2 regions of the Streptomyces sp. NPDC026575 genome follow, and region 1 is predicted to be linked to the other one. Evidence: riboswitches for the same ligand, from Rfam matches in the RefSeq annotation. Region 1 holds a riboswitch; the other holds the start of a gene.
The links. Region 1 has a riboswitch for S-adenosylmethionine ahead of ACZ4NB_RS37005 (aminotransferase class V-fold PLP-dependent enzyme). Riboswitches for the same ligand answer to the same signal wherever they lie in the genome.
Positions count from the first base shown of each region.

Region 2: linked by a shared signal. The riboswitch ahead of thrC (threonine synthase) and the one ahead of ACZ4NB_RS37005 (aminotransferase class V-fold PLP-dependent enzyme) in region 1 are both predicted to bind S-adenosylmethionine.

Region 1 covers NZ_JBVHQM010000046.1:2,640-17,028, forward strand. Annotated here, with positions in the region: gene ACZ4NB_RS36975 (response regulator transcription factor) at 1-104, opposite strand, end outside; gene ctaE (aa3-type cytochrome oxidase subunit III) at 380-1,000, shown strand; gene qcrC (cytochrome bc1 complex diheme cytochrome c subunit) at 1,073-1,882, shown strand; gene qcrA (cytochrome bc1 complex Rieske iron-sulfur subunit) at 1,879-2,943, shown strand; gene qcrB (cytochrome bc1 complex cytochrome b subunit) at 2,940-4,577, shown strand; gene trpD (anthranilate phosphoribosyltransferase) at 4,718-5,782, shown strand; SAM riboswitch class IV at 5,874-5,991, shown strand; gene ACZ4NB_RS37005 (aminotransferase class V-fold PLP-dependent enzyme) at 6,173-7,546, shown strand; gene ACZ4NB_RS37010 (Lrp/AsnC family transcriptional regulator) at 7,964-8,245, opposite strand; gene ACZ4NB_RS37015 (rhomboid family intramembrane serine protease) at 8,242-8,922, opposite strand; gene ACZ4NB_RS37020 (hypothetical protein) at 9,250-9,489, shown strand; gene ACZ4NB_RS37025 (NYN domain-containing protein) at 9,508-10,881, shown strand; gene ACZ4NB_RS37030 (C40 family peptidase) at 11,186-12,211, shown strand; gene ACZ4NB_RS37035 (C40 family peptidase) at 12,519-13,559, shown strand; gene ACZ4NB_RS37040 (hypothetical protein) at 13,611-14,389, shown strand, end outside.
Region 2 covers NZ_JBVHQM010000010.1:115,323-129,711, forward strand. Annotated here, with positions in the region: gene ACZ4NB_RS16000 (hypothetical protein) at 1-318, opposite strand, end outside; gene ACZ4NB_RS16005 (hypothetical protein) at 601-1,026, shown strand; gene ACZ4NB_RS16010 (hypothetical protein) at 1,023-1,340, shown strand; gene groL (chaperonin GroEL) at 1,496-3,118, opposite strand; gene ACZ4NB_RS16020 (cold-shock protein) at 3,508-3,711, opposite strand; gene ACZ4NB_RS16025 (MoaD/ThiS family protein) at 4,193-4,471, opposite strand; gene thrC (threonine synthase) at 4,530-5,846, opposite strand; SAM riboswitch class I at 5,840-5,989, opposite strand; gene ACZ4NB_RS16035 (glucosyl-3-phosphoglycerate synthase) at 6,189-7,145, shown strand; gene ACZ4NB_RS16040 (alpha,alpha-trehalose-phosphate synthase (UDP-forming)) at 7,194-8,633, shown strand; gene ACZ4NB_RS16045 (polysaccharide deacetylase family protein) at 8,880-9,749, shown strand; gene otsB (trehalose-phosphatase) at 9,961-10,875, opposite strand; gene ACZ4NB_RS16055 (DUF3263 domain-containing protein) at 10,969-11,292, opposite strand; gene ACZ4NB_RS16060 (extracellular solute-binding protein) at 11,524-12,792, opposite strand; gene ACZ4NB_RS16065 (ROK family protein) at 13,140-14,096, shown strand; gene nagA (N-acetylglucosamine-6-phosphate deacetylase) at 14,096-14,389, shown strand, end outside.

The DNA.
Region 1 (14,389 bases):
ATCTGCGGGGCATCGGCGGCGGGGCGCCGTCCGGCCGCCAGCCGGACCTGCTCGCGGGTGGTGGCGTTGTCGCTGTAGACCAGCACCGTGGCAGTCGCCTGCATCGTTCCTCCACGCTCTTCGTAGCGGCACAGCATCGGGTGGCACTGTTGCGCCGGATGCTACTCCCGCAACCAGTGCCCGCAGGAGGGGTTGAACACATCCAAGATCTGCCCGACGGGCCGTCAGGACCGGGTTCCGGCGGCCCCGCCGGCGGCCCGGCGGGCCGGCGCTTCCCCCCTTCGGGCGACCGCCGAATTGGGCCGTACGAGCAGGGCATACGTCCTTGACACACCGAACGGCACCCCCCGGAGTGAGGGCGGGATAAGCGACCGACATAATGTCGGTCGTGGCGACAGCAACGACAGTAGAAACCGGGCACGCGCACCCGTCGGTCAATCGGCCGAACCTCACCAGCGTCGGAACCATCATCTGGCTGAGTTCCGAGCTGATGTTCTTCGCGGCCCTCTTCGCGATGTACTTCACCCTCCGATCGGTGACCGGCGCCGAGTATTGGAAGGAATCCGCCGATGCGTTGAATCTTCCGTTCTCCGCGACCAACACCACGATCCTGGTGCTCAGCTCCCTGACCTGCCAGCTCGGCGTTTTCGCGGCCGAGCGCGGCGACGTCAAGAAGCTCCGGGCCTGGTTCGTGGTCACCTTCGTCATGGGTGCGATCTTCATCGGCGGTCAGGTCTTCGAGTACACCGAGCTGGTCAAGCACGAGGGCCTGTCGCTCTCGTCCGGCCCGTACGGCTCGGTGTTCTACCTGACCACCGGCTTCCACGGACTGCACGTGACGGGCGGCCTGATCGCCTTCCTGCTGGTCCTGGGCAGGACGTACGCGGCCAAGAGGTTCACCCACACGCAGGCCACCGCGGCCATCGTTGTGTCCTACTACTGGCACTTCGTCGATGTCGTCTGGATCGGCCTCTTCGCCACGATCTACCTGATCAAGTAGCCCCTGCCGGCTCCGCATCAGACAGACATATCCACAGCATCGACGCAGAAGATCCTGACACCGGGGTAATCCGTGAAAAAGCTCTCCGCACGACGGCGCCATCCGCTGGCGGCGCTCGTCGTCCTACTCCTCGCGCTGGCGGTCACCGGGGGGCTGTACGCCGCGTTCGCGCCGGCGGACAAGGCTCAGGCCGATGACACCGCCCAGTCCCTTGCCATCAAGGAGGGCAAGAAGCTCTACGCCGTCGGCTGTGCAAGCTGCCACGGCACCGGCGGTCAGGGCACGACCGACGGCCCGAGCCTGGTCGGCGTCGGCGCCGCAGCCGTCGACTTCCAGGTCGGCACCGGCCGCATGCCGGCCCAGCAGCCCGGCGCCCAGGTGCCGCGGAAGAAGGCCATCTACAACGACGCCCAGCGTGAGGCCCTGGCGGCCTACGTCGCGTCGCTGGGTGCCGGTCCCACCGTCCCGGAGAAGTCGCAGTACAGCCCCGATGGTGCCGACGTCGGCAAGGGCGGCGAGCTGTTCCGCACCAACTGCGCGCAGTGCCACAACTTCACCGGCAAGGGCGGCGCCCTCACCAACGGCAAGTACGCACCGACGCTTGAGGGCGTGGACCCGAAGCACATCTACGAGGCCATGGAAACCGGCCCGCAGAACATGCCCTCCTTCGGTGACGGCTCGCTGAGCAAGCAGAACAAGAAGGACATCATCGCGTACCTCGGCGCCGTCAACGGCGATGAATCCGAGAGCCCCGGCGGCCTGGACCTCGGCGGTCTCGGCCCGGTCAGCGAGGGTCTCTTCGGCTACATCTTCGGCCTGGGCGCGCTGGTAGTGGTCGCCATCTGGGTCGCAGCCCGGACTACGAAGGCCAAGAAGTCATGAGCGAGACTGGACGACACGCAGACGTGCCAGAAGAAATCCTTCCCAGTGAGCGGGAGACGGCTCACGAGGGCGCGCTGGCGAAGGCGGACAACCCGTTCGCCGACCCGGGGCTGCCGCCCCACGAGCACCGCGCCCAGGACATCGACGAGCGGGCCGCCAAGCGCTCCGAGCGCACCGTCGCCCTCCTCTTCCTGGTGTCCATGATCGCCACGGTCGGCTTCATCGCCTCGTACGTGGCCATCCCGATCGACAAGATCGTCTACATCTGGCCGATCGGCCACATCAGCGCACTGAACTTCGCGCTCGGTCTGACGCTCGGTGCGGCGCTGTTCTGCATCGGCGCCGGCGCGGTCCACTGGGCCCGCACGCTGATGTCGGACGTGGAGGTCGCCGACGACCGGCACCCGATCGAGGCCACGCCCGAGGTCAAGGCCAAGGTCATGGCGGACTTCAGGGCCGGTGCCGAGGAGTCCGGGTTCGGCCGCCGCAAGCTGATCCGCAACACGATGTTCGGCGCGCTGGCCCTGGTGCCGCTCTCCGGCGTCGTCCTGCTGCGCGACCTCGGTCCGCTGCCGGGGACCAAGCTGCGCACGACGAACTGGAAGAAGGGCGTCCGCCTCGTCAACCAGTCCACCAACCTTCCGCTGCGTCCCGAGGACATCGCGGTCGGCTCGCTGACCTTCGCCAAGCCCGAGGGCCTGGAGGAGGACAGCGAGGACTTCAACGAGCACATCGCCAAGGACGCCCTGATGCTCGTGCGGATCCAGCCGCAGAACATCAAGGACAAGCAGGAGCTCGCCTGGTCCCACGAGGGCATCGTGGCGTACTCGAAGATCTGCACCCACGTGGGCTGCCCGATCAGCCTGTACGAGCAGCAGACGCACCACGTGCTCTGCCCCTGCCACCAGTCGACCTTCGACCTCGCTGACGGTGGTCGGGTGATCTTCGGTCCCGCCGGACACGCCCTGCCGCAGCTGCACATCACGGAGAAGGACGGCTTCCTGGAGGCCGCGAGCGGCTTCGCGGAGCCCGTCGGCCCGAGCTTCTGGGAGCGCGGATGAGTAACGAACAAGGCGCGACCAACCCGCGCCGCGGCCAGGCGCCGCGGGGCGAGCGGATCGCCGACTGGGCGGACGGCCGGCTGGGCATCTACAGCCTCGCCAAGGCCAACATGCGCAAGATCTTCCCGGACCACTGGTCCTTCATGCTGGGTGAGGTCGCGCTCTACAGCTTCATCATCATCATCCTGACCGGTGTCTACCTGACGCTGTTCTTCCACCCGAGCATGGCCGAGGTCACCTACCACGGTTCCTATGTGCCCATGCAGGGAATCCGGATGACCCAGGCCTTCGAGTCGACGCTGAACATCAGCTTCGACGTCCGCGGTGGTCTGCTCATCCGCCAGATCCACCACTGGGCCGCGCTGGTCTTCCTGGCCGCGATGATGGTCCACATGATGCGGGTGTTCTTCACCGGCGCCTTCCGCAAGCCGCGCGAGGTCAACTGGCTGTTCGGCTTCCTGCTGTTCGTGCTGGGCATGTTCACCGGCTTCACCGGCTACTCGCTCCCCGACGACCTGCTCTCCGGTACCGGTGTGCGGTTCATCGAGGGCGTCATCCTGGCGATGCCGCTGGTCGGTTCGTACCTGCAGATGTTCATCTTCGGCGGCGAGTTCCCCGGGCACGACATCATCCCGAGGTTCTTCACGGTGCACGTGCTGCTGCTGCCGGGCATCATGCTCGGCCTGCTGGTGGCGCACCTGATCCTGGTCTTCTACCACAAGCACACCCAGTTCCCGGGTGCCGGCAAGACCAACAACAACGTCGTCGGCATGCCGCTGCTGCCGGTCTACATGGCCAAGGCCGGAGGCTTCTTCTTCCTGGTCTTCGGTGTGATCTCGGTGATCGCCGCGGTCGCCAGCATCAACCCGGTGTGGGCCATCGGCCCGTACCGGCCCGACCAGGTCTCCACGGGCGCCCAGCCCGACTGGTACATGGGCTTCGCCGAGGGTCTGGTCCGTGTCATGCCGGGCTGGGAGTGGGACTTCTGGGGCCACACCGTCAACTTCGGTGTGCTGATCCCGATCCTGATCTTCCCGCTGGTCCTGGTCGCCATCGCGGTCTACCCGTTCGTCGAGTCCTGGGTCCGCGGCGACAAGCGCGAGCACCACATCCTGGACCGCCCGCGCAACGTGCCCACCCGCACCGGCTTCGGTGTGGCCTGGCTGGTCGCGTACTTCGTGATGCTGATCGGTGGTGGCAACGACCTGTGGGCGACCCACTTCCACCTGTCGATCAACACCATCACCTGGTTCGTCCGGATCGCGTTCTTCGTCGGACCGGTGCTGGCCTTCATCGCCACCAAGCGGATCTGCCTGGGTCTGCAGCGGCGCGACAAGGACAAGGTGCTGCACGGCCGCGAGTCCGGCATCATCAAGCGCCTGCCGCACGGTGAGTTCATCGAGGTCCACGAGCCGCTCGACCAGGAGCAGCTGCACCTGCTGACGCAGCACGAGCAGCCCAAGCCGCTCGAACTGGGCCCGGAGGTCGACGAGAACGGCGTCAAGCGCAAGATCAAGCGCTCGCAGAAGCTGCGCGCCAAGCTCTCGAAGTCCTACTACGGCGAGGACAGCGTCATCGCCAAGCCCACGGTCGAGGAGTACCAGGAGATCACCAGCGGCCACGGCCACCACTGATCCCCTCGGTGCCTCGTAGCGCACCGTAGGCAGTACGCCACCCAGAGGGCCCCGTCCGGCGATCGGACGGGGCCCTCCGGCATGTCTGCCGGGTCGATAGGGTGACGGCATAGGCAGGAAACACACCAGGAGCGTGGACCATGAACGTTGTGACCCCGGCAGGCGGCGACAGCGTGGCGGCCCACACCTGGCCGGGCCTCCTCAACGCCCTCCTCGACGGCCGCGACCTCAGCGCGGACGACACCGCCTGGGCGATGGACAAGATCATGCGGGGCGAGGCCAGCGACGCCCAGATCGCCGGTTTCGCGGTGGCGCTGCGGGCCAAGGGCGAGACCGTCGCCGAGATCTCCGGACTGGTCCGCACCATGTACGCGCACGCCCGGCTGATCGAGGTCCCCGGCCCCAGCGTCGACATCGTCGGCACCGGCGGCGACGGCGCCAAGACCGTCAACATCTCCACGATGTCCTCGATCGTGGTGGCCGGCACCGGCGCGAAGGTCGTCAAGCACGGCAACCGCGCGGCGTCCTCGGCCAGCGGAGCCTCCGACGTCCTGGAGAAGCTCGGCGTCAACCTCGACCTCACCCCGCAGCGGGTCACCGCGGTCGCGCAGGAGGCGGGCATCACCTTCTGCTTCGCGGTGAAGTTCCACCCCTCACTGCGGCACGTCGCCAACGCCCGGGGCCAGCTCGGCATCCGCACGACCTTCAACGTGCTGGGCCCGCTGACCAACCCCGCGCAGGTCCGCGCCCAGGCGACCGGCGTCGCCGACGCCCGGATGGCGCCGATCCTGGCCGGCGTGCTCGCCGAGCGCGGCTCCTCGGCGCTGGTCTTCCGCGGCGACGACGGCCTGGACGAGCTGACCACGACCGCGACCTCCCGGGTGTGGGTCGTACGGGACGGAGCGGTGCGCGAGGAGCCCTTCGACCCGCGGGACGTGGGCATCGAGCTGGTGCCGGTGGAGGCCCTGCGCGGCGCGGACGCCTCGTACAACGCGGAGGTGGCCCGCCGGCTGCTGGACGGCGAGACCGGGCCGGTACGCGATGCCGTGCTGCTGAACTCCGCGGCCGCGCTGGTCGCGCTGGAGCCGGGCGACGGCCCGTTGGCGGAGCAGATCCGCGCGGGCATCGAGAAGGCCGCCGCCTCGATCGACTCCGGCGCCGCCAAGCGGGCGCTGGAGCGGTGGGTGGCCGCCAGCAACGCATGAGCGGCCGGTGACGCAGAGTGTGACGCAGGCCCCAGTCCGTCATGCGGACCGGGGCTTGCGCGTTGATGATCGTGTGGCATGATGCTGCGCAGGTCACGAGTGACAGCGACATAGGCCCCGGCCCGCTGTCCGGCAACCCTCCTTCCGTGGCGGGGTGCCCCGGGTGATGACCAGGCCGCAGGCAGCGAGGTCTGCGGCAAGCGCGGATCCCTCGCCAGGGATCCTGGTCCCCGAGGGAGAACTTCCGTGAATCAGCGAATGCGATAGGGCCCGACGGCCCCTTTTCCGCACCCCTTTTCCTTTCACGCTGCGGCGCCCCGGCATTGCGCTGTGACGCACCCTGACGCGCCCGCCCGCAGCGAATTCGCTTGTCTCTCACGGGAGTTCGCCATGTCTGTTTCCGCCGTTGCCGCCGACAGTTCCGTTTGCGCCCCGCTGCCGGTTCTGGGACGCGACGTCCTGGTCCCGCTCGTGACCGGCGGCGAGGTCGACTACGCCGCGCTCGACTACGCCGCCAGCGCACCGGCCCTCCAGCGGGTCTGGGACGACGTGGCCGCCTACGCCCCGTACTACGGCAGCGTGCACCGCGGCGCCGGATACCTCTCCCAGCTCTCCACCGACCTCTTCGAGAACAGCCGCCGGACCATCGCCGAGTTCCTCGGCTGCCGGGCCGGCGACCAGGTGGTCTTCACCCGCTCCACCACCGACTCGCTCAACCTCCTCGCCGCCGTACTCCCGCCCGACACCCGGGTGTTCGTCTTCGAGACCGAGCACCACGCCTCGCTGCTGCCCTGGGAGCAGCGCGCGGACGTCGCGGTGACCTATCTGAACGCGCCGCGCACCCCGCAGCAGGCGGTGGACATCCTGGAGAAGGCGCTCGCCGAGCGCGAGCCCTACGGGCCGGCGCTGGTGTGCGTGACCGGTGCGTCCAATGTGACCGGTGAGCTGTGGCCGGTACGGGAGCTGGCGGCCGCGGCCCACGCCCACGGCGCGCGGATCGTGCTGGACGCGGCGCAGCTCGCCCCGCACCACCCCCTCGACATCGCCGAGCTGGACGCCGACTGGGTCGCCTTCTCCGGCCACAAGCTGTACGCGCCGTTCGGCGCCGGGGTGCTGGCCGGCCGCGCGGACTGGCTGCAGGACGCCGAGCCGTACCTGGCGGGCGGCGGCGCCAGTCGCAAGGTCTCCCGGCGCACCGACGGCGGTGTGGACGTCGAATGGCACACCACCGCGGCCCGGCACGAGGCCGGCTCACCCAACGTCATCGGCGCCTACGCGATCGCCTCCGCCTGCCAGGCGCTCACCGAGGCCGGCTTCGACACCCTGGTCGCCCGCGAGCAGGCGCTGATCGCCCGGGTACGGGCGGGCCTGGCCGAGGTGCCCGAGGTCAAGGTGCTCTCCCTCTTCGGCGACGACGCACCGAGGGTGGGCGTGCTCTCGTTCGTCGTCGAGGGCTGGAACAGCTCGCACTTCGCCGCCGCGCTGTCGGCCGAGTACGGCATCGGCGTGCGCGACGGCCTGTTCTGCGCGCACCCGCTCGTACGGACCCTGCTGGGCAGTGAGCCGCAGGACCCCGGGGAGTGCGGCGCCCCCGAGGCGGCCCCCGGCGAGCGCGCCCTGAACGCCATCCGCGTCAGCTTCGGCGCCGGCACCCCCGACGAGCACATCGACCGCTTCGTCGGCGCGGTGAAGGAACTCATCGCGGACGGCGCACGGTGGAACTACCGCACGGAGGACGGCCGTTGCGTACCCGCGTCTTCTTGACGCGGGGAGCCTTCCCACGTTTTCGGCTGCGGCGCCGTGCGCCGTCTCGCCTGCGGCGGGCTGGGTCCGCTGCGCGGGGCTGTTCGGGTGCCGGTGTCGGTCCTCCGGGGCTGGGTGTCCGGACTGCTGCGCTTTACGTCCGGACACCCAGCCCCTCCGGCCCGCCCCCTCCCGTTGAGGGTGGGAAAAAACCGTGGGGGTGCACGTCATCCCGTATGCGCAGGTAGTGGGCGGATTGGGCCCGCCCCCACCGGCCTCCCCAACCCCCACCCACGGGAGGGGACAGACCGTAGGACGGAGTCCGTAGGGCTGTCACCGCACCCGACAAACAACCGCCCGCCGCCAGGCGCCACGGCGAGAAACCAGCACGGCGCCGCAGACGACTACGTGGGAAGCCGGCCAAGCGCAGCGGACGGGCTAGGCGTCGAGCCCGATCGCGAACGCCGCCTCCAAGTCGTGCTGGGAGTACGTGCGGAAGGCGATGTGCGTCTCGGTGGAGGCGACGCCGGGGATCTTGCTGATGCGGCCGGGGATGACGTCCGCCAGGTCGTCGTGGGCGGCGACCCGGACCATGGCGATGAGGTCGTGGGCGCCGGTGACCGAGTAGACCTCGCTGACGCCGTCCAGTGCGGCGATCTTCTCGGCGATCTCGGGGATCTGGTCCACGCTGGTCTTGATGAGCACGATCGACGTGATCACGGCTGGCTCTCTCCCTCGGTCGCCGGGTCATTCGCCCTGGTGGCCCCCACACTATCCCTCCGGTAGCGGACCCAGGCGTACAGAAAGCCGAGCGCGAAGCCGACGACGTGTGCGAGGTAGGCGACGCCGGGACCGCGGGGGTCGTCCTGGGCGGCCTGCCACTGGAGGAAGAACCAGAACAGCAGCACGATCCAGGCGGGGAAGCGCAGCGGAAGGAAGAACAGGAACGGGAAGACGCTGGTGACCCGGGCCCTGGGGAAGAGGTAGAGGAAGGCGCCCAGGACGCCGGCGATCGAGCCGGAGGCGCCCACCAGCGTCTGGCCCGAGGAGGCGTGCGCGGCCGCGTAGCCGAGCAGCGCCAGGTAGCCGATGATGAGGTAGAAGGCGGCGAACGGCAGCCGGCCCATCCGCGCCTCGGCCATCCCGCCGAAGACGTACAGAAACAGTATGTTGCCGAGCAGATGCAGCCAGCTGCCGTGCACGAACAGCGCGGTGAGCGGAGTGATCAGCGCCCGCAGCGAACCGCTCCAGAGCTCCAGTGGGATCACGCCCCACCGCTCGAAGTACGCGGTCTGCGCTTTCAGCAGGGCGTCGCCGGTGCCGTACATCCGGTTCAGGGTGCAGACGGGGCCGGTCACGAAGACCACGCAGCACAGGCCGATCAGCACATTCGTCAGCCGCGAGAACACCGCGGACAGGGACCGGGTGGGGTGCGGCGGGCGGGGGAGGAGGCCGGATGGGCGGGCCGAATCGGCGCGCGCGGAGCGCGGAGTACGGGGTGAACGGGGTGGGGGAGCCGGCGCCGTCATGAAGTGATCATGGCGTAATGCGGGCAATCGGGACAGAGTGCCTCGCCGCGTCCCGGCTCCTGGGCGGGGCCCGCACCGGCCCCCCATCAGGCCGTAGGGTTGCAGGCAGTACCTTGCGTACTTCCGCAGTCCGACGGCGCACCGCGTGAACGGCGCAGCAGCATGAGATCGACGAGCATGAAAGAGGACGACACGATGTCTGTTCCCCTGCCGACGGCCGAAACCCGGTGGCGCTGCACGCTGTGCGGCAACCTCACCCGTTTCGACGTGACCCGTCAGGCCAAGGTCGTGGAGTACGTCCACCTGGACCTGGCCGGGGAGCCGAAGGTGGAGGAGCGCGAGGTCCTCAGTGAGAGCATCGAGTCCGTGCGCTGCCGCTGGTGCAACGCGGTCGACCAGATCGAGCTGGTGGACCGTCCGGGCGCGAGCGCCTGAGATCGGAGCGATGCAGCCGTGGTGGACCGTCCAGAAGGGGAGCCGGGGGCCGAGCGCGACGACGCACCTGCGGGTGCGGCGGACGAGGTGCTCGACCGCCCGCTGCCCGAGGGCGTCCGGCGCCGGGTCGTGGCGCTCACCGCGGAGTCCTTCGGCGCGCTGACCGTCGCCGAACTCCCGGCTCCACTGCGGCAGTACGCCCGGTTCACGCCGACCCGCCGGGCCAAGTTCGCCGGAAACGCGATGGCCGCGGCGCTGGAAGGCGACGCGGTCTTCCGGCAGCGGATCGCCGGCAAGCTGCGCGAGGCCCAGCCGGAGCTCGCCGAGGCGCTGGAGCACGGCACCCCGCCCGCCGCCGCCGATCCGCTCGATGTCGCCGCGGCCGCCTATGTGCTGCGGCCCGACGGCTGGGTCAAGCTCGTCGCGGCGGCCGGCGAGGAGGCGCAGCGGGCGCGCGCCGAGCGGGCCGGCGAGGAGGCCGAACGGGAGCTGTCCCGGCTGCGCGCGGAGCTGGCGCAGGCGCACGACGAGGCGCGGGCGGACTCCGAGCAGATCCGCGCGGACCTGGAGGCCGCCCGCAAGGAGAACGAGACGCTGCGCCGCAAGCTGCGCAGCGCGCTCAGCGACGTCAAGCGCGGTGAGGCCGCGGTGCGCAAGGCCGAGGCCGAACTGGCCGACGTACGGGACCGGGCGGCCGCCGAGAAGAACGCCGCGGACAGCGAGGTGCGCCGGCTCAAGGCCCGGACCGCCGAGGTCGAGGCGTCGCTGGAGACCAGTCGGCGAGCCGTCCGCGAGGGGCGCAGCGTCGAGGACATGCGGCTGCGGCTGCTGCTGGACACCGTTCTGGACGCCGCCCAGGGGCTGCGCCGCGAGCTGGCGCTGCCGCCCGCCAACGTCCATCCGGCCGACACCGTCGACGCGGTCGCGCCGGGCCGGATGACGCCCAAGGACATCGCGACGCGCGCGCTGTCGGAGACCGACCCGGCGCTGCTCGACCAGCTATTGGCGCTGCCCCAGGCGCATTTGGTGGTGGATGGCTACAACGTCACCAAAACCGGCTATCCGACCATGCCGCTCGACAAGCAGCGGCTGCGCCTCCTGGGCGGGCTCGCGGTGCTGGCGGCGCAGACCGGCGCCGAGATGACCTGCGTCTTCGACGGTGCGGAGCTGGCCGCGCCGGTGCTGCTCGCGCCCCCGCGCGGCGTCCGGGTCCTGTTCAGCAAACCGGGCGTAACGGCCGATGAGTTGATTCGTCAACTCGTACGTGCCGAACCGCCCGGCCGTCCGGTCGTCGTGGTCTCCACGGACCGGGAAGTGGCCGACGGTGTGGCGAAGGCCGGGGCGCGGCCGGTCGCATCGGCCCTGTTGCTCAAGCGACTTGCCCGTACCTGACGGGTGAGATTCGGACTTCCGGACCGCGGAAGAAAATCGCTTGCCATCCGTCTCTCAGTGTCAATTGGCGCTCACAGCCTGTGTGATGTTGGTAAAGGATGGGGTTTGTGGCGCAGATTTTTCCTATGAGGATTTGAAGCGATCACAGCTCGGTTACTAAGGTCGGGCGCGAACCTTCATACAGGTGATCATCCAACCGGGATGAACAGTGAAGGTACCGCCGAGTCCGCGGCGTTCACGCGGAGCCGGGGTCTTTGCCCCCCACTTCCCGGTAGGCGGCTGGAGGAAGAAGGAGCTCGCCCCCGTGGCGTCCCACCGTCGACCCAAGCAGCCGAGCCGTACCCGCGTGACCGTGCTCACCGCCACCGCCGCGGCGGCCGTGGCCCTTTCGTCCCAGGCCGCCCAGGCCGCCCCCACGCCGTCGAAGAAGGACGTCAAGTCCAAGGTCGACAAGCTGTACGAGGAGGCCGAGCAGGCCACCGAGAAGTACAACGGGGTCAAGGAGCAGCAGGACAAGCTCCAGAAGGAGGTCGACGACCTCCAGGACAAGGTCGCGCGCGGGCAGGGTGACCTCAACCAGCTCCGCAAGGGCCTCGGCGCGGTCGCCTCCGGCCAGTACCGCAGCGGCTCCATCGACCCCTCGGTCCAGCTGTTCCTCTCCGGCGACCCGGACACCTACCTCGAAAAGGCCGCCACCCTCGACCAGTTGAGCGGCAAGCAGGCCGAGCAGCTCAAGGCCATCGCGGACAAGCAGCGCCGGCTCGCCCAGGAGCGCGCGGAGGCCGCGAGCAAGATCCAGGACCTCTCCGAGACCCGTAAGGCGCTCGGCGAGAAGAAGGACGAGATCAAGGGCAAGCTCGCCAAGGCGCAGCAGCTGCTCAACACCCTGACGGCCAAGGAGCGGGCGGCCATGGAGGCCGAGCAGGCCCGCGCCGACCGCAGCAACGAGCGCGCCGACCTCGGCGACGACGTGCCCGCCTCGCAGCGCGGTGCGGCCGCCCTGGCCGCCGCGCAGTCCAAGATAGGTTCGCCCTACGTCTGGGGCGCCACGGGCCCGTCGTCCTTCGACTGCTCGGGCCTGACCTCCTGGGCGTACCAGCAGGCCGGCCAGTCGCTGCCGCGCACCTCGCAGGCGCAGGCCAACGCCGGCACCCGGATCGGCTCGCAGGACGCCCTCAAGCCCGGCGATCTGGTGCTCTTCTACGGCGACCTGCACCACATCGGCCTCTACGCGGGCAATGGCACGGTGCTGCACGCCCCGAAGCCGGGTGCCTCCGTGCGCTACGAGTCGATCAACAACATGCCGTTCATGTTCGGCGTGCGGGTCTGACAAGCCCGACCACACCCTCAACCTGCCGCCCGAACGGGCGAATTGCGGCGTTCGTCGCGCGCCTCCCGCCCCGCCGGTGACCTGCACAGTCACCGGCGGGGCGGCTTTTTGCGCACTGAATGGGGCTTTTGGCCGGTGTGCACCGATGCGGTTACTGTCCTGCCCTTGCAGCATCCGGTCACCGCGCGCCCTCTTGGGCGACGGGGATCGCCCCGCACTCTCGGCCGCTCCCCAGGCTCTCGGCTCCGCTCAAGCAGGGGAGCACTCCCACGGGACGGCGGGACCCATCGGAAGGAGTGTGGCTCTCGTGGCGTCCCACCGCCGTCCCGCACAGCACGGCCAGCGCGCCCTCGCCGGGGTCACCGTGCTGTCCGCCGCGCTGGCGACCGCGGCCGCCGGACTGTCGGCACCGCCGGCGTCCGCCTCCCCCGCGGACCCCGCCGGCCGCGACGCGGCGCTGGCCCGGGTCCGGACGCTCTACGAGCAGGCGGAGCGGGCCACCGAGCAGTTCAACGGCGCCGACGCCCGCACCAGGAAGCTGCGCGACGAGGCCGCCACCCTCCAGGACCGCACCGCCCGCGCCCAGGAGCTGGTCAACCGGATGCGCGGCCGGATCGGGGCGCTGGCCGCCGCCCAGTACCGGGCCGGCGGTCTCGACCCCGCCCTGAAGCTGATGCTCTCCGAACGGCCCGACAGCTACCTGGAGAAGGCATCCGCACTCCACCGCCTCGGCGTCGCCCAGGCCACCCACCTGCGCGAACTGCGGGCGGCGCAGCAGACCCTGGAAACCCAGCGCCGACAGACCGTCCGGAAGCTGGCCGAGCTGGAGTCCAGCCGCCGGCAGGTCGCCCGCCACAAGAAGCACGTCCAGCACAAGCTGGCCCTCGCCCAGCGGCTGCTGAACACCCTCCCCATGGAGACCAGAGCGGCCTACGACCGGATCTCGCGGAGCGACGGGCGCGGCGAGATGGTCCCCGACCTCGGCGGCGCCCTACCGACCTCCGGGCGGGCCGCCGCAGCCGTCGACGCGGTGCGCGCCGCCGTGGGCTCCCCGTACGCCTGGGGAAGCAACGGCCCCGGGGCCTTCGACTGCTCCGGACTCACCCAATGGGCCTACAGCTGGGCCGGCGTCTGGCTGCCCCGCACCTCACAGGGCCAGCGCGGCGCCGGCCGGCAGATTCCGCTCGGCCAGGTGCAGCCCGGTGACCTGGTCATCTACCGCTCGGATGCCAGTCATGTCGGCATGTACGTCGGAAACGGCCAGGTCGTGCACGCGCCCCATCCCGGCGCGCGGGTGCGCTACGACCCGGTCGGGATGATGCCGATCTCGTCCGTCACCAGGCCCTGAGGCGGCGCCCAGCGTTTTTGCCCCGGCCGGGCCGGAATTACGATCGGCCGCATGTCACACCAGTGGGCGAGACGGCCGACACGGGCCGGGGCGGCGGCCTGTGCCGTCGTGACCGGCCTCGCGCTGCTCGCCCCCCTGGCCGGCTGCGCGCCCCGGACCTCCTCCTCGGCCCGCTTCCCGGACGTCCAGCGGATGCTCGACGACCGGGCGCGGGCCGTCCAGCGGCGGGACGAGGCGGGCTTCCTGGCCGCCGTCGACCCCCGCGCCGCCGGCTACCGCGCCCGCCAGCGCGCCGTGTTCGCCCATCTGTCGGGCATACCGGTGACCGACTGGCACTACGACCTCGACTCCACCGACGCCTTCCCCCTCACCGGCCCCGGCGGCGGCGAACGGCTCGCCGCGAAGGTGCGGCTGCGCTACCGCCTCAAGGGCTACGACACCGCACCGGTCAACGCCGTGCAGTACCTCACCCTGACCGAGCGCGACGGCCGCTGGCTGATCTCCTCGGACACCGACGGCGCGGCGGCCGGCAAGAGCGGCACCCGCCAGCTGTGGGACCAGGGCCCGGTCCGGGTGGTCCACGGCCGGCACAGCCTGGTCCTCGGCGGCGCCGCGCACCTGGACCGGCTCAAGGACCTGGCGCGCCGCGCCGACCAGGCGGTGCCCGCGGTCTCCGCGGCCTGGAAGGGCAAGTGGGCGCGGAAGGTCGTGGTCGAGGCGCCGGACTCGGTCGAGCAGATGGCGCAGCTGATGGGCAGCGACGACCCCTCCGGCTACCGGGGGATCGCGGCGGTCACCACCGGTGAGGCGGGCGTCTCCACGGCCGCCCC
Region 2 (14,389 bases), on a different contig from region 1:
GACGCACAGGCTGCGCCGCCAGCCCCGGAAGGACGCCTCGACGACGTCGGCACCGGGCGGCAGCTGCCCCCACGCCAGCGACCAGCGCGTCGCCGCCCGGCCGCCGTGCCGGCCGCCCCTGAGCGGGGAGAAGCACAGCGTGCTCACCACGGACACGTCGACCAGTCCGGCCCCGTTGTGCACCTCCAGCGCCGGGCGGCCCTCGGAGCCCCGCGCGAGGCGCAGCAGCCAGCCGCTCAGGGGCAGCCGCAGGGCATGGGGCCCGAGGGCGGTGAGGGTGGCGGAGCCCGTACCCGTACGGGAGGGCTCGTCCGGCATGAGGCAACCACCGCGGTCCACTGTGTCTCCCGGGGTTCGACGACTCGTTGCGTGCGCCGGCGCCGGCGCCGCCGCTGAAGCGGGCGGGCGCTGACGCTCGACTGGCCCGGAGCGTAAGGACTCTCCTTGTGGATTCCTTGTGCCGCCGACCGGGTCACAAGGTCCCCACAAAGAAGGCCCCTACGTTCTGGGCCCGCGGCCGCTGCGCCTCCCGATGAGGCCGGATGCGGCCGGGTCCGACCATCTGTGGAAACCGATTCGTTCCTGGAAGGGAGCACCACCATGCAGCGTCCCAAGAGCGCCGTGGCAGGAGTTCTGGCCGCCTTCGCCCTCACCGGTTCCCTGCTGGCCACGGCGGGGCCGGCGAACGCGGCGGACGACAGCCCGGCGCCCACGGCGACGACCTCGCGGTCCGGCGGCGGGGGCAAGGGCCTCTGCTCGCGGGTGCCGCGGATCGAGAAGCGCATCGGCAAGGCGCTCGACCGGCTCGACGGCGATGCGCACACCCGCGGTTCGATCGCGCGGATGGCGGAGCGGGTGGAGAAGGCCCGCGCCAGGAACCACGACGCGGTGGCCACGTTCCTCCAGGACCGGCTCACCCACCGTAAGGAGCTGAAGCCCGACCTCACCCGCAGGCTGCGTGACCTCAAGGCCGTCTCGGCCTGGTGCGCGAAGGAGGACGACGCCAAGGGCGGCAGCGGCTCATGAGGCGACGGTCCCGGCGGATCGCGCTGCTGCTGACGGCGGCGGTGGCGGTGGCGGTACCGATGCTGGCGGCCACCGGCTGTTCGCAGGACTCCGGCCGGGCGTCCTCGTCGTCCCCGGCACCACAGGGATCGTCCAGCCCATCCGGCTCATCCAGCTCGTCCGGCTCGTCCAGCCGATCCAGCTCGTCCGACTCGTCCAGCTCAGCCGGCTCAGCCGCCGAGGAGGCCGAGGAGGCCGAGATGGCGAAGAAGGTCCGGGACGCCGAGAAGGCGGCGGACGGCGCCGATGCCGACGTGGCCGAGGACGCCCGGTGAGGGGCCGGTGAGCGGGGCCCCCACCTGACCGGACGGCAGGCCCGCGCACCCGTACCGCAACGCCGTCGGGGCGGCACCCCCTGGGAGGAGGGTGCCGCCCCGACGTATGTGCGGACGTGTGATCCGGGAGGATCAGCGTTCCGATCCGTGAGGGATCAGAAGTCCATGTCACCGCCCGGCATGCCGCCCGGAGCGGCCGCGGCGGCCTTCTCCGGCTTGTCGGCGATGACGGCCTCGGTGGTGAGGAACAGCGCCGCGATGGAGGCGGCGTTCTGCAGCGCGGAGCGGGTGACCTTGGCCGGGTCGATGATGCCCTCGGCGACCAGGTCGACGTACTCGCCGGTCGCGGCGTTCAGGCCGTGACCCGGGGTCAGGTTGCGCACCTTCTCCACGACGACGCCGCCCTCAAGGCCGGCGTTGACGGAGATCTGCTTCAGCGGGGCCTCCAGGGCCAGCTTCACAGCGGCGGCACCGGTGGCCTCGTCGCCGTCCAGCTCCAGCTTCTCGAAGACCTGGGAGGCCTGGAGCAGGGCGACGCCACCGCCGGCGACGATGCCCTCCTCGACGGCCGCCTTCGCGTTGCGAACGGCGTCCTCGATGCGGTGCTTGCGCTCCTTGAGCTCGACCTCGGTCGCGGCACCGGCCTTGATGACCGCAACACCGCCGGCGAGCTTCGCCAGGCGCTCCTGCAGCTTCTCGCGGTCGTAGTCGCTGTCCGAGTTCTCGATCTCGGCGCGGATCTGGTTGACGCGGCCCTGGACCTGGTCGCTGTCGCCGGCACCGTCGACGATGGTGGTCTCGTCCTTGGTGATGACGACCTTGCGGGCGCGGCCGAGCAGGTCGAGACCGGCGTTCTCCAGCTTGAGGCCGACCTCCTCGGAGATGACGGTGCCACCGGTGAGGATGGCGATGTCGCCGAGCATGGCCTTGCGGCGGTCACCGAAGCCCGGGGCCTTGACGGCGACGGACTTGAAGGTGCCGCGGATCTTGTTGACGACCAGGGTCGACAGGGCCTCGCCCTCGACGTCCTCGGCGATGATCAGCAGCGGCTTGCCGGACTGCATGACCTTCTCCAGGAGCGGCAGCAGGTCCTTCACGTTGCCGATCTTGGAGTTGACGATCAGGATGTACGGGTCGTCGAGCGACGCCTCCATACGCTCCATGTCGGTGGCGAAGTACGCCGAGATGTAGCCCTTGTCGAAGCGCATACCCTCGGTGAGCTCCAGCTCCAGACCGAAGGTCTGGGACTCCTCGACGGTGATGACGCCTTCCTTGCCGACCTTGTCCATGGCCTCGGCGATCAGCTCGCCGATCTGGGTGTCGGCGGCGGAGATGGAGGCGGTCGAAGCGATCTGCTCCTTGGTCTCCACGTCCTTGGCCTGCTCCAGCAGGGCGGCGGAGACGGCCTCGACGGCCTTCTCGATACCGCGCTTGAGGGCCATCGGGTTGGCACCGGCGGCGACGTTGCGCAGGCCCTCGCGGACCAGGGCCTGGGCCAGGACGGTCGCGGTCGTCGTGCCGTCACCGGCGACGTCGTCCGTCTTCTTCGCGACCTCCTTGACCAGCTCGGCGCCGATCTTCTCGTACGGGTCCTCGAGCTCGATCTCCTTGGCGATGGAGACACCATCGTTGGTGATCGTGGGGGCGCCCCACTTCTTCTCGAGGACGACGTTGCGGCCCTTGGGGCCGAGGGTGACCTTGACGGCGTCGGCGAGCTGGTTCATCCCGCGCTCGAGACCGCGCCGTGCCTCCTCGTCGAACGCGATGATCTTGGCCATGTGAAGTGGTCCTCCCGGACGGGGTGGATTTCTCCGGATCGGCACCCGTGCCCGCGACGGACGGTCCGTGCGCCGTGTGGTTCCTTGCCCCACCCGGCGTCCGGACCTCACCGGCCCGATCCAAGTTCTGTCACTCTCACTCGGAGAGTGCTAACGCCAATGATTAGCACTCGGGCAGGGCGAGTGCAAGCCACCTGGACGGGTCACCGAGGGGCGGCGGGTGTGCGGCGGGCGGGCGCGAGCCGTCCGGCGGGCACCGGCAGGGCACCGCGCGGTGCGGAGCGGCGGCAGGCGACGGGGGCTCAGGCCCCGTCGCCGGGAGGGCAGGCAGAAGGCCCGTACCCCTCGACGGGGTACGGGCCCTCTCTACGCTGCAGTCGGCCCGCGCCTCAGGCGCTCACCCTGACCATGTCCGCCTGCGGCCCCTTCTGGCCCTGCGAGATCTCGAACTCGACCCGCTGGCCCTCCTCAAGGGTGCGGTAGCCGTCCATCTGAATCGCGCTGTAGTGGACGAATACATCCGCACCACCGTCGACCGCGATGAAGCCGTACCCCTTCTCCGCGTTGAACCACTTGACGGTGCCCTGAGCCATGCCTAACTCCCCTATTACTGGCCCTTGCGCAGGACCGCACTCCGCGGACCCGGGTCAGACCTCACCCCGCGAAATGGCCCGTGGGGTGTGCGCCGGAACGCGTCGACCGCCGCTGAATGTATCTGCACCGATGCCCAGCGCAACAGGTCAATCGGACGAGAATTCTGGCGCCGGAGAATCGGCAATATGCGATGAAATCCCGTTTCTCCGGGGCAAGTCGGGCCGGGCATAGCGCACGTAAGCGACAAATGCCGCACACACTTTGAGCACAACTCTCCGCGGTTTCCTATGCGTTCGGCACGTGCGCGGAGTTATCCGGAACGGGGATCACCACAATGGTATCCCCTTTCACTAAGCGGAATTGCCCCGTCCGATTTCAACGGACGGGGCAATTCCGGTCAAGTAGGTGAAGAGATGGCGCAAATTAGCGCCCCCTGGTGGCCCATCGGTGGAGACCGATCCACGGCCACCGGGCGAGTTCTCAGCAGCCGCCGGCGACCGCCGGGATGATGGAGACGCCCGCACCGTCCGGCGTCGGCGTCTCCAAGCCCTGCTCGAAGCGCACATCGTCGTCGTTGACGTAGACGTTCACGAAGCGGCGCAGCTTGCCGGCGTCGTCCAGTACACGGGCCGCGATGCCCTGGTGGTTCTTCTCCAGGTCGGCGATCACCTCGGAGAGGGTCGCGCCCTCGGCGGTGACCTCGGCCTCACCACCGGTGTACGTACGGAGGATGGTGGGGATGCGGACCTTGACGCTCATGGGTTCTGCCTTCCGGACAGGTTGGGGAGTACGGGTACGGGTGCGTGGAGCCGTGGCGTCAGCCTGCCAGGCCGGCGTCGCGGAACGCGTCCAGACTCGGGCGGATCGTGGCCGTGGGCCCGGAGGTCGGCGCGACGGCGTCAAGCGTCTTGAGGCCGTCACCCGTGTTGAGGACGACGGTGGTCAGGGACGGGTCGAGCACACCGTCCTCGATCAGCTTCCTGGTGACGCCGACGGTCACCCCGCCCGCGGTCTCCGCGAAGATCCCCTCCGTCCGGGCCAGCAGCTTGATCGCGTCCACGACCTGCTCGTCGTTGACGTGCTCCACCGCACCGCCCGTACGGCGCGCGATGTCGAGCACATACGGACCGTCGGCCGGATTGCCGATCGCCAGCGACTTGGCGATGGTGTTCGGCTTCTGCGGGCGCACCACGTCGTGCCCGGCCTTGAAGGCCGTCGACACCGGCGAGCAGCCCTCCGCCTGGGCACCGAAGATCCGGTACGGCCGGTCCTCGACCAGCCCGAGGGCGATCAGCTCCTTGAGCCCCTTGTCGATCTTCGTCAGCTGCGAGCCGGACGCGACGGGGATGACGATCTGGTCCGGGAGCCGCCAGCCCAGCTGCTCGCAGATCTCGTACGCCAGCGTCTTGGAGCCCTCGCCGTAATAGGGGCGGAGGTTGACGTTGACGAAGCCCCAGCCCTCGCCCAGCGGATCGCCGATGAGTTCCGAGCAGAAGCGGTTGACGTCGTCGTAGTTGCCCTCGATGCCGACCAGGTCGCCGCCGTAGACCGCGGCCATGACGACCTTGCCGGCCTCCAGGTCGTGCGGGATGAACACGCAGGACTTGAAGCCGGCGCGGCGGGCCGCGGCGCCGACCGCGCCGGCGAGGTTGCCCGTGGAGGAGCAGGACAGCGTCGTGAAGCCGAAGGCGCGGGCGGCCTCGACGGCGATCGCGACGACCCGGTCCTTGAAGGAGTGCGTCGGGTTGCCGGAGTCGTCCTTGACGTAGAGGGCGCCGGTGACGCCCAGCTCGGCGGCGAGCCGGTCGGCCTTGACGAGCTTGGTGCCGCCGGGGTTCAGATTCGGCTTGTCCGCCACGTCGGCGGGGACGGGCAGCAGCGGGGCGTAGCGCCAGATGTTGTCCGGACCGGCCTCGATCTGCTTGCGCAGCGCCTCGGGGTCGCCGCTCGGCAGCTCGTACGCCACCTCCAGCGGCCCGAAACACGTCGAACAGGCGAAGAGCGGCCCGAGGTCGAAGCGCTCACCGCACTCGCGGCAGGACAGCGCGACGGCGGGACCCAGAGCGACGGAAGAGGCGTTTTCGGTGACTTCGGTGCTGTACACAGCCATGGAGGCGAGGCCCTTTCTCCTCATCTTCCTCATGGCGCATCTCGCCATGAGACGGATTTGGCACCTTCCCTAGCCGGGAGCCTCGCGCGCGATGATCGCGACGGAGACCGGCTGGAGGGTTGCCGGGGCTTCAACGGGCCGTATCCCTCTGCCCCTCTGGATGAGCGGTATGGCGCTGGGCCGAAACCCAGGCGTTTGTGGCGCGGCGACCCCGACATGCGACGGTCATCCGCGTTGTTCAAGACTGTAACCGAAGGCACTGACAGTTGAGATAGTCGTCCGAACCGCGAGATGGATCACAGAAATGGCCCACACGAGGGATTGCCGACCGGTCGCGGCACCGGCGGCCACCGAGGAGTCGTAGACGTGCTGGAAGAGGTGGAGCGCTGGCTGAGCAGCCGCTCCTGGTCCGCCGCGGACCGTCCGCTGGAGCAGCTGCTGGAGGCCAAGCGCCAGACGGGCCGTACGGTCAGCGTCGTGCTGCCCGCGCTGAACGAGGAGGCCACGGTCGGCGCGATCGTGGCCGCGATCCGCGCCGAGCTGATGTGCGGCGCCGTCCCCCTGGTCGACGAGCTGGTGGTGCTGGACTCCGGGTCCAGCGACCGCACGGCCGAGGTCGCGGCCGCGGCCGGCGCCCGGGTCGTCCACCGCGACACCGTCCTGCCCCGGCTGCCCGCGCTGCCCGGCAAGGGCGAGGTCCTGTGGCGCTCACTGCTGGTCACCAACGGCGACATCATCTGCTTCGTCGACGCCGACCTGCGGGAGTTCTCCGCCACCTTCGTCTCCGGCATCGTCGGCCCGCTGCTGACCGACCCCGACATCCACTTCGTCAAGGCGATGTACGACCGCCCCCTGGAGACCGGCGGCCGCCCCGGCGAGCAGGGCGGACGGGTCACCGAACTGGTCGCCCGCCCGCTGCTGAACCTCCACTGGCCGCAGCTGGCCGGCTTCGTCCAGCCGCTGGGCGGCGAGTACGCGGCCCGGCGCTCGCTGCTGGAGCGCCTGCCCTTCCCGGTCGGCTACGGCGTCGAGCTCGGCCTGCTCGTCGACGCCCTGCACACCGTCGGCCTCGACGCGCTCGCCCAGGTGGACGTCGGCGTACGCAGGCACCGCCACCAGGGCGGCCAGGCCCTCGGCCGGATGGCGGCCGCCATCTACCGCACCGCCCAGCTCCGCCTCGCCCGCGGCCACCTGGTGCGTCCCCGGCTCACCCAATTCGACCGCCGCGAGGAGGGCTTCGTCCCCCGCACCACGGACGTGGACACCGAGGAGCGGCCGCCCATGGCCGAAATACCGGAGTACGCGGCGCGGCGGGCGGCCTGACCCGTGTCCGTACGTTTGCGCGGTTCTGCGGCGGGTTAATGTCGCGACATGGTCTCCGAGCGCAGTGCGGTCCGGGCAGGTGCCGAGGTTCTCGTCGCGTCCAATCGCGGGCCGGTGTCGTACACGGTGGGGGAGGACGGGGCGCTCGGCGCCAAGCGGGGCGGGGGCGGGCTGGTGTCCGGACTGTCGGCCATCGGCCCCGACACCGACGCGGTGTGGGTGTGCGCGGCACTCGGTGACGGGGACCGCGAGGCCGTACGCCGGACCGGGGGCGCCCTGGCGCCGGAGGACACCGGCGGACAGCGCGTCCGCATGCTGGACATCCCGTCCCAGGTGCACGCCGACGCCTACAACGGCATCGCGAACTCGGTGCTGTGGTTCGTCCACCACATGCTCTACCAGACGCCGCTGGAGCCGGCCTTCGACGCCGGGTTCCGGCAGCAGTGGGGCGCGTACGAGACCTACAACCGCGCCTTCGCCCGCGCACTGGCCGACGAGGCCGCCGAGGGGGCGGCCGTGCTGGTGCAGGACTACCACCTGGCGCTGGTGCCGGGGATGCTGCGGGCGCTGCGGCCCGACGTGCGCATCGCGCACTTCTCCCACACGCCGTGGGCGCCGCCGGACTACTTCCGGATGCTGCCGGACGAGATCGCGCGGCAGCTGCTCCAGGGCATGCTGGGCGCCGACCAGCTGGGGTTCCTCACCCACCGCTGGGCGGACGCGTTCACCGCGTGCTGCGCCGAGGTCACCGGCGGCACCGGGGGCACCCGGATCGGCGCGTACGGGCTCGGGGCGGACGCCGACTTCCTGCTGGAGCGGTCGCGGCGGGCGGACGTCGAGGAGCGGCTGGCCACCCTGCGCGAGCAGGTCGGCACCGGGCCCGACGGGACGGCGCGCAAGACCATCGTCCGAGTGGACCGCACCGAGCTGTCGAAGAACATCGTCCGCGGCCTGCTGGCCTACCGGCAGCTGCTGGCGGAGGAGCCGTCCTGGCGCGAACGCGTCGTGCACCTCGCCTTCGCCTACCCCTCGCGCCAGGACCTGGCCGTCTACCGGGAGTACACGGCGGCGGTCGGCCGGCTCTCCGAGGAGATCAACGCCGAGTACGGCACGGACACTTGGCGCCCGGTCGTCCTGCATGTGAAGGACGACTTCGCGCGGTCGCTGGCCGCCTACCGGCTGGCGGACGTGGCACTGGTGAACCCGATCCGGGACGGGATGAACCTCGTCGCCAAGGAGATCCCGGTGGTGTCCGAGCAGGGCTGCGCACTGGTGCTGTCGCGGGAGGCCGGCGCGCACGAGGAGCTGGGCGGCCACGCCCTGACCGTCAACCCGTACGACGTCAACGGTACGGCGCGGGCGCTGCACGAGGCGCTCTCGATGGACCCCGGGGAACGCGGCGAGCGAACGGCCCGCCTGGCCGCGGCCGCCACCGCACTGCCACCGGCCCAGTGGTTCCTCAAGCAACTGCGGGCGCTGGGGGGCTGAGGCGGGGGGCGGGCGGGCTCCCAGCCGGCCGCCGCGGGGCCTCCCTCCAGACGACCCACCAGGGCCTGTGACCGGCGTCACCCCTCCCCCTCTTGAGCTTCACATCAATGTGAAGGTTCGAGGCTGCGTACCAGGAAGCAACGCCACCAGTACGCACCCGAAAGAGGCAGGGCAAGAGCGATGAACGACCAGTTCCTGGATGACCGGCCCGATGACCGGCCCGACGACCGGCCTGATGACCGGCCCATGGAAAACGAGCTCTACGACTACAGCCCGATAGTCGATCGCGCACCGATCCGATGGCCCGGCGGCGCCCGCGTCGCCTTCTACGTGGGCCTGAACATCGAGCACTACCGGATCGACCGCCCGTCGACGAGCACCTTCCCGGGCACCGCCGAACTGACCCCGGACCCGCTGAACTACGGCTGGCGCGACTACGGCCCCCGGGTCGGCATCTGGCGGCTGATCGAGAGCCTCGACCGCCACCGGATCCGCGCCAGCGTGCTGCTCAACTCCGACGCCGGTGAACGCTATCCGCAGATCGTCGAAGCGGGCCGGGCCCGCGACTGGGTGTGGCTCGCCCACGGCAAGAACAACTCCACCTTCCAGGCCGACATGACCCCCGACGAGGAACGCGCCTACCTGACGGAGGTGATCACCAGCATCGAGCGGACCACCGGCCGACGGCCGCGCGGCTGGATGGGGCCGGCGCTCACCGAGACCTTCCGCACTCCGGAGCTGCTCGCCGAACTCGGGCTGGACTACGTACTGGACTGGACCAACGACGACCAGCCGTACCGGCTGAACGTGCCAGGGATGCTGAGCGTGCCGTACTCCGTCGAGCTCAACGACATCGGCCTGTTCGTCAGCAAGGGCCTGACCGGGCCGGACTTCGTGCAGATCGTCAAGGACCAGCTAGACCAGCTCCACGAGGACGCGGCGGACAGCGGCCGGGTGATGTCCCTGGCCCTGCACCCGTTCGTCATCGGCCAGCCGTTCCGCCACAAGTACCTGGACCAGGCCCTCACCCACATCGCCAACCACCCCGGCGTATGGCTGACCACCAGCGACGAGATCGCCGCACACTATGGGGGGACGGGGGCGCCGGCGTCGTAGGCGGGGGCGTCGTAAGCGGGGCGTCGTAGACGGGGCGGTCGCCTGCCCCGCATGACGGACCGCGCACGACGGCCCCGAACCCCGAGGCCGAACCGTCGGTCGAGACACCCAGCCCGAACCCTCAGGCCGAACGCTCACCCCGACACCCAGTCCAAACGCTCAGTCCAAACACCCGGTCCAAACCCTCAGGCCGAACCCTCAGACTGAACGCTCAGTTCACGGCGAGGCGATCCGCCAGAGCACCGAGCAGTTCCACCACCCCGGCAGGGCCGTCGACCACCAGGTCGGCGCGGTCGGCGAGTTCGGTCACCTCGGCGCTGCCGCTGCAGACCAGGACGCCTGCCAGGCCGTCGGAGCGGAGCTTGTCGACGGCGGCGAAGGCCGCGAGGTCGCCGAGGTCGTCGCCGGCGTAGAGGACGGTCGACGCGCCGGTTTCACGGACCCATTCGGCGAGGGCCACGCCCTTGTCCATGCCCGGGGGCCGCAGCTCCAGGACAAAACGCCCCGGCTCGACGATCAGGCCGTGCCGTTCGGCGAGCGCGGCGAGCGGGGCGCGCAGTCGGTCGAAGACGCCCTGGGGATCGTCGGCGCGGCGGGTGTGGACGGCGATGGCCTGACCGCCCTTGCGCTCGATGGCGGTCTCGACCCAGGTGCCGTGCCAGACACCGGAGGCGTCCAGTACGCCGGGGAGTTCGGCCTGTATGGCGGCGACGCCGGGGTGCGGGGCGGGAGCGTGGACGGTGCCGGTGGCCGCCTCCCAGCGCTCGACGCCGTAGTGGCCCAGGACGGTGAGGTGGTCCAGGCCGGGTACGGAGTCGAAACCGCCGAGGCGGACCGCGACGGCGGCCGGACGGCCGGTGATCACCGCGGCCGCGCGCAGCCGGGGCACGAGGCGACCGAGGGCTGCGACGGCGCCGCCATGGGCGCGGGCCTTCTCCGGGTCGGGGACGATGTCGGCGAGGGTGCCGTCGAAGTCCAGGGCGATGACGGCGCGTTCGGGGTGGGCCAGCAGCGCGGCGAGGCCGTCGCGGCCGGCAGGCGTGTGCGGTGTCGGCACGGAGCCGGGCGCACGCTCGGGTTCGGGTGACGGCTCTGAGTGCGGCGCGGCGTTCGGGGAGCTGCCCATGCGCCGACCCTACCGGCGCGGGACCGGCGCACGGTGGGTGTACGGGCGCATCGCGCCGGTGGATTGGAGATCGCCCGGCCGCGCCCCGCGTCGTCAGCGGCGGGCGCGGCGGGCTTCGCGTACGCGGCGCAGGCGGTTGATGGTGACGGGGTCGTGGGCCAGCGCACGGGGGTCGTCCAGCAGTGCGTTGAGGAGCTGGTAGTAGCGGGTCGGGGATATGCCGAGCCGCTCACGGATGGCTCGTTCCTTGGGGCCGGGGCCCGGCCACGAGCGGCGCTCCACGGCGAGCACGGCCTCGTCCCGGGCGGAGAGCCCCGATGCGCCTTCGTCGCCTACGGATTGCCCGGCGGCCGCACGGTCGTCGGCGGCCGCACCGTCGTCGGCGTCCGCACCGTCCGCGGCATCCGCACGATCCACGCGATCCGCGCGGCCCGCCGCGCCGCCGGCTTCTGCGTCGTCGGCTTCCGGCCCGTCTGCTCCGCTCGCCCCGCGCATGTCCTCCGTACCGCCGGCCGTCGTACCGCTGTCCGCCGTGGTGTCCCCCGTACCGCTCGTCATCACGTTTCCACGATAAGCGCATGGTCGGACAGCGCCCCCGCCTCCTGCCTCCGCAGCGCTTGTCGCCCGCCACCGATCACCCGTCACCCGTCACCCCGCCGCGTTGTCCGCCGCGTCCGCCGTGTTCTGGATGTCGGTGAGGACGCCGGCGGGGTTGCCCTTCGGGCCGACGGCGGCGCCCATCTTGGCCTTGACGGTCTTGGAGACCAGGGGCCAGGAGGTCTTGTTCGCCGGGTAGAACTCGGCGGTGGCCAGCTGCTTGAGGAAGCCGTGCAGCTTGGCGTACTTGTCGTCGGCGAGCATCGCCTCGGAGGCGGAGGTGGTGACCGGCAGCAGACCGTACTCGCCGGAGAACTTCACGACGTTCTTGTCGCTGTAGACGAAGTCGAGGAACTTGCCGACCTGCGCGCGGTGGCCGTTCTGCTTGAAGGCCATCATCCAGTCGGCGACGCCCATGGTGGCCTTGGCCTTGCCGTTGACGCCGGGCAGTTCGACGGTGCCGTAGTCGATGCCCTTGGCCTCGGCCTGCTTCATCAGGGTGGGGTGGCCGTTGAGCATGCCGACCTCGCCGTCGGCGAAGCCCTGGAAGGCGTCCTCGCGGTTGAGCTGGGCGGGGTCGGTGCCGGTCAGGCCCTTGCCGACGAGGTCGTCCTTCAGCCAGTTGAAGGTCTTGATGTTCTCCGGCGAATCGATGGTGTACTTGCCGATGCTGTCGGTGTAGCCGCCGCCCCCGCTGAGCATCCACATCAGCGTCTCGGCCTGGGTCTCCTCGGGGCCGAGCGGCAGCGCGTAGGGCATCTTCACGCCGTGCGCCTTCAGCAGCTGGGCGTCGCGGGCTATGTCGCTCCAGGACTGCGGCGGGTTGGCGATGCCGGCCTTGGCGAACAGCTTCTTGTTGTAGAACAGCCGCCGGGTGCTGGCGCCGAAGGGCAGGCCGTACTGGACGCGCTGGTATTCGCCGGCCTCCGCGAGGGAGGGGGCGAAGTCGGCCTCGGTGGAGACGGACAGCAGCTGGTCGGCGCGGTAGAGCTTGTCGGCGGCGGCGTAGTCGGCGTACGCGCCGATCTGGGCGAGGTCCGGCGCGTGGCCGTCCTTGACGAGGTCCTCGACCTTCTTGTCGACGTCGGTCCAGCTGTAGACGTCGACGTCGACCTTGATGCCGGGGTTCTTCTTCTCGAAGGCGCGGGCGAGCTCGTCCCAGTAGTTCTGGGAGCTGTTGGCCTCGCTGTCCCCGTAGTCCGCCGCGATCAGCTTGAGGGTGACGTCGCCGTCGCCCGAGCCGCTGCCGCAGCCGGTGAGAGTCAGCGCCATGGTGGTGGCGACCGTCGCCGCCGCCAAGCTCAAGTACCGCCGCTGCACCGCTGTTACCGCCCTTGTCCGTGCCCGAAATGATGTGCTTGCCGGGTGTGTGGCAACGCCGCCTGGGGGATCGCCCTCGACCGGCGTGAACAGCGAAATCTTCCCGCGTTCCCCTCAAGGTCTACACCACCGGCCGTCCGGCTCCGGTATCGGGTTCCCACAGTCTTTCCCCCGCTGTTCCCACGGTCTTTCCGTTGCCGTTTCCTCGGCCGTTCCCACCGCTGTTCCGGCCACCGCTACGACCGCCGCTCCCGCCACCGCTCGCGCCGCCGGACTGCCGCGGTTCTCTTCGCGATCCCCGGTGAGTGGACTAGACCTTTCAGGGCGGATCGCGCGAAACTGTTCCCGTGAGACACGTCATCGCCCTTGATGTGGGCGGCACCGGCATGAAGGCCGCCCTCGTGGGGGTGGACACCGCACCGTCGAAGGGGGCGCCGCCCGCCCTGCTGTACGAGGCGCGGCGCCCCACCGGCCGCGAGCACGGCCCCGAGGCGGTCGTCGAGGCCATCCTCGGCTTCGCCGCCGAGCTGCGCGACATCGGCACGGCACGCTTCGGCGCCACCGCCGAGGCCGCCGGCGTCGCCGTCCCCGGCATCGTCGACGAGCGGTCCGGCACGGCCGTCTACGCCGCGAACCTCGGCTGGCGGGACGTACCGCTGCGGGCACTGCTGTCAGAGCGGCTCGGCGAGGTGCCGGTGGCCCTCGGCCACGATGTGCGCACCGGCGGGCTGGCCGAGGGCCGGATCGGCGCCGGCCGGGACGCCGACCGCTTCCTGTTCGTCCCGCTGGGCACCGGCATCGCGGGCGCCATCGGCATCGGCGGCCGGATCGAGGCCGGTGCGCACGGCAGCGCGGGCGAGATCGGCCACATCGTCGTACGGCCCGGGGGGCGGGTCTGCGGCTGCGGGCAGCGCGGCTGCCTGGAGACGCTGGCGTCGGCGGCCGCGGTGGGCCGGGACTGGGCGGCGGTCTGCGGTGATCCGGGGGCGAGTGCGGCGGACGCGGCGAAGGCCGTGGAGTCCGGTGACGCCCGTGCCCGTGCCGTGTGGCAGGACGCGGTGGACGCGCTGGCCGACGGTCTGGTGACCGGGCTCACCCTGCTCGACCCGCGGACGGTGATCATCGGGGGCGGGCTCGCCGAGGCGGGCGACACGCTGTTCGTCCCTCTGCGGGAAGCGGTCCGCCGGCGCGTGACGTTCCAGCGGCTTCCCTCGATCGTTCCGGCGGCCCTGGGGGACGCCGCCGGGTGCCTGGGCGCGGGGCTCCTCGCCTGGGATCTTCTCTCCACGGAGGTAACCGCCTGATGGCACAGCAACAGTCCGCGCAGCCGGCTGCGGGCACGTCCCGCACCACCCTGGCCGGTGCCCGGATCGCCCGGCCGTCCGGTGTGGTCGACAGCGGCCGGATCCTCGTCGAGGGCGGCCGGATCGCCGGTGTCCACAGCCGCGGCAGCGACCGGGACGCCGAGTGGGAGGCGGGCGGCGCGGACGTCGTGGACCTTTCGGGGCACCTCGTCGTCCCCGGTTTCGTCGATATGCACGTCCACGGCGGAGGCGGTGGTTCCTTCTCGTCCGCCGACCCCGACGAGTGCCTGACG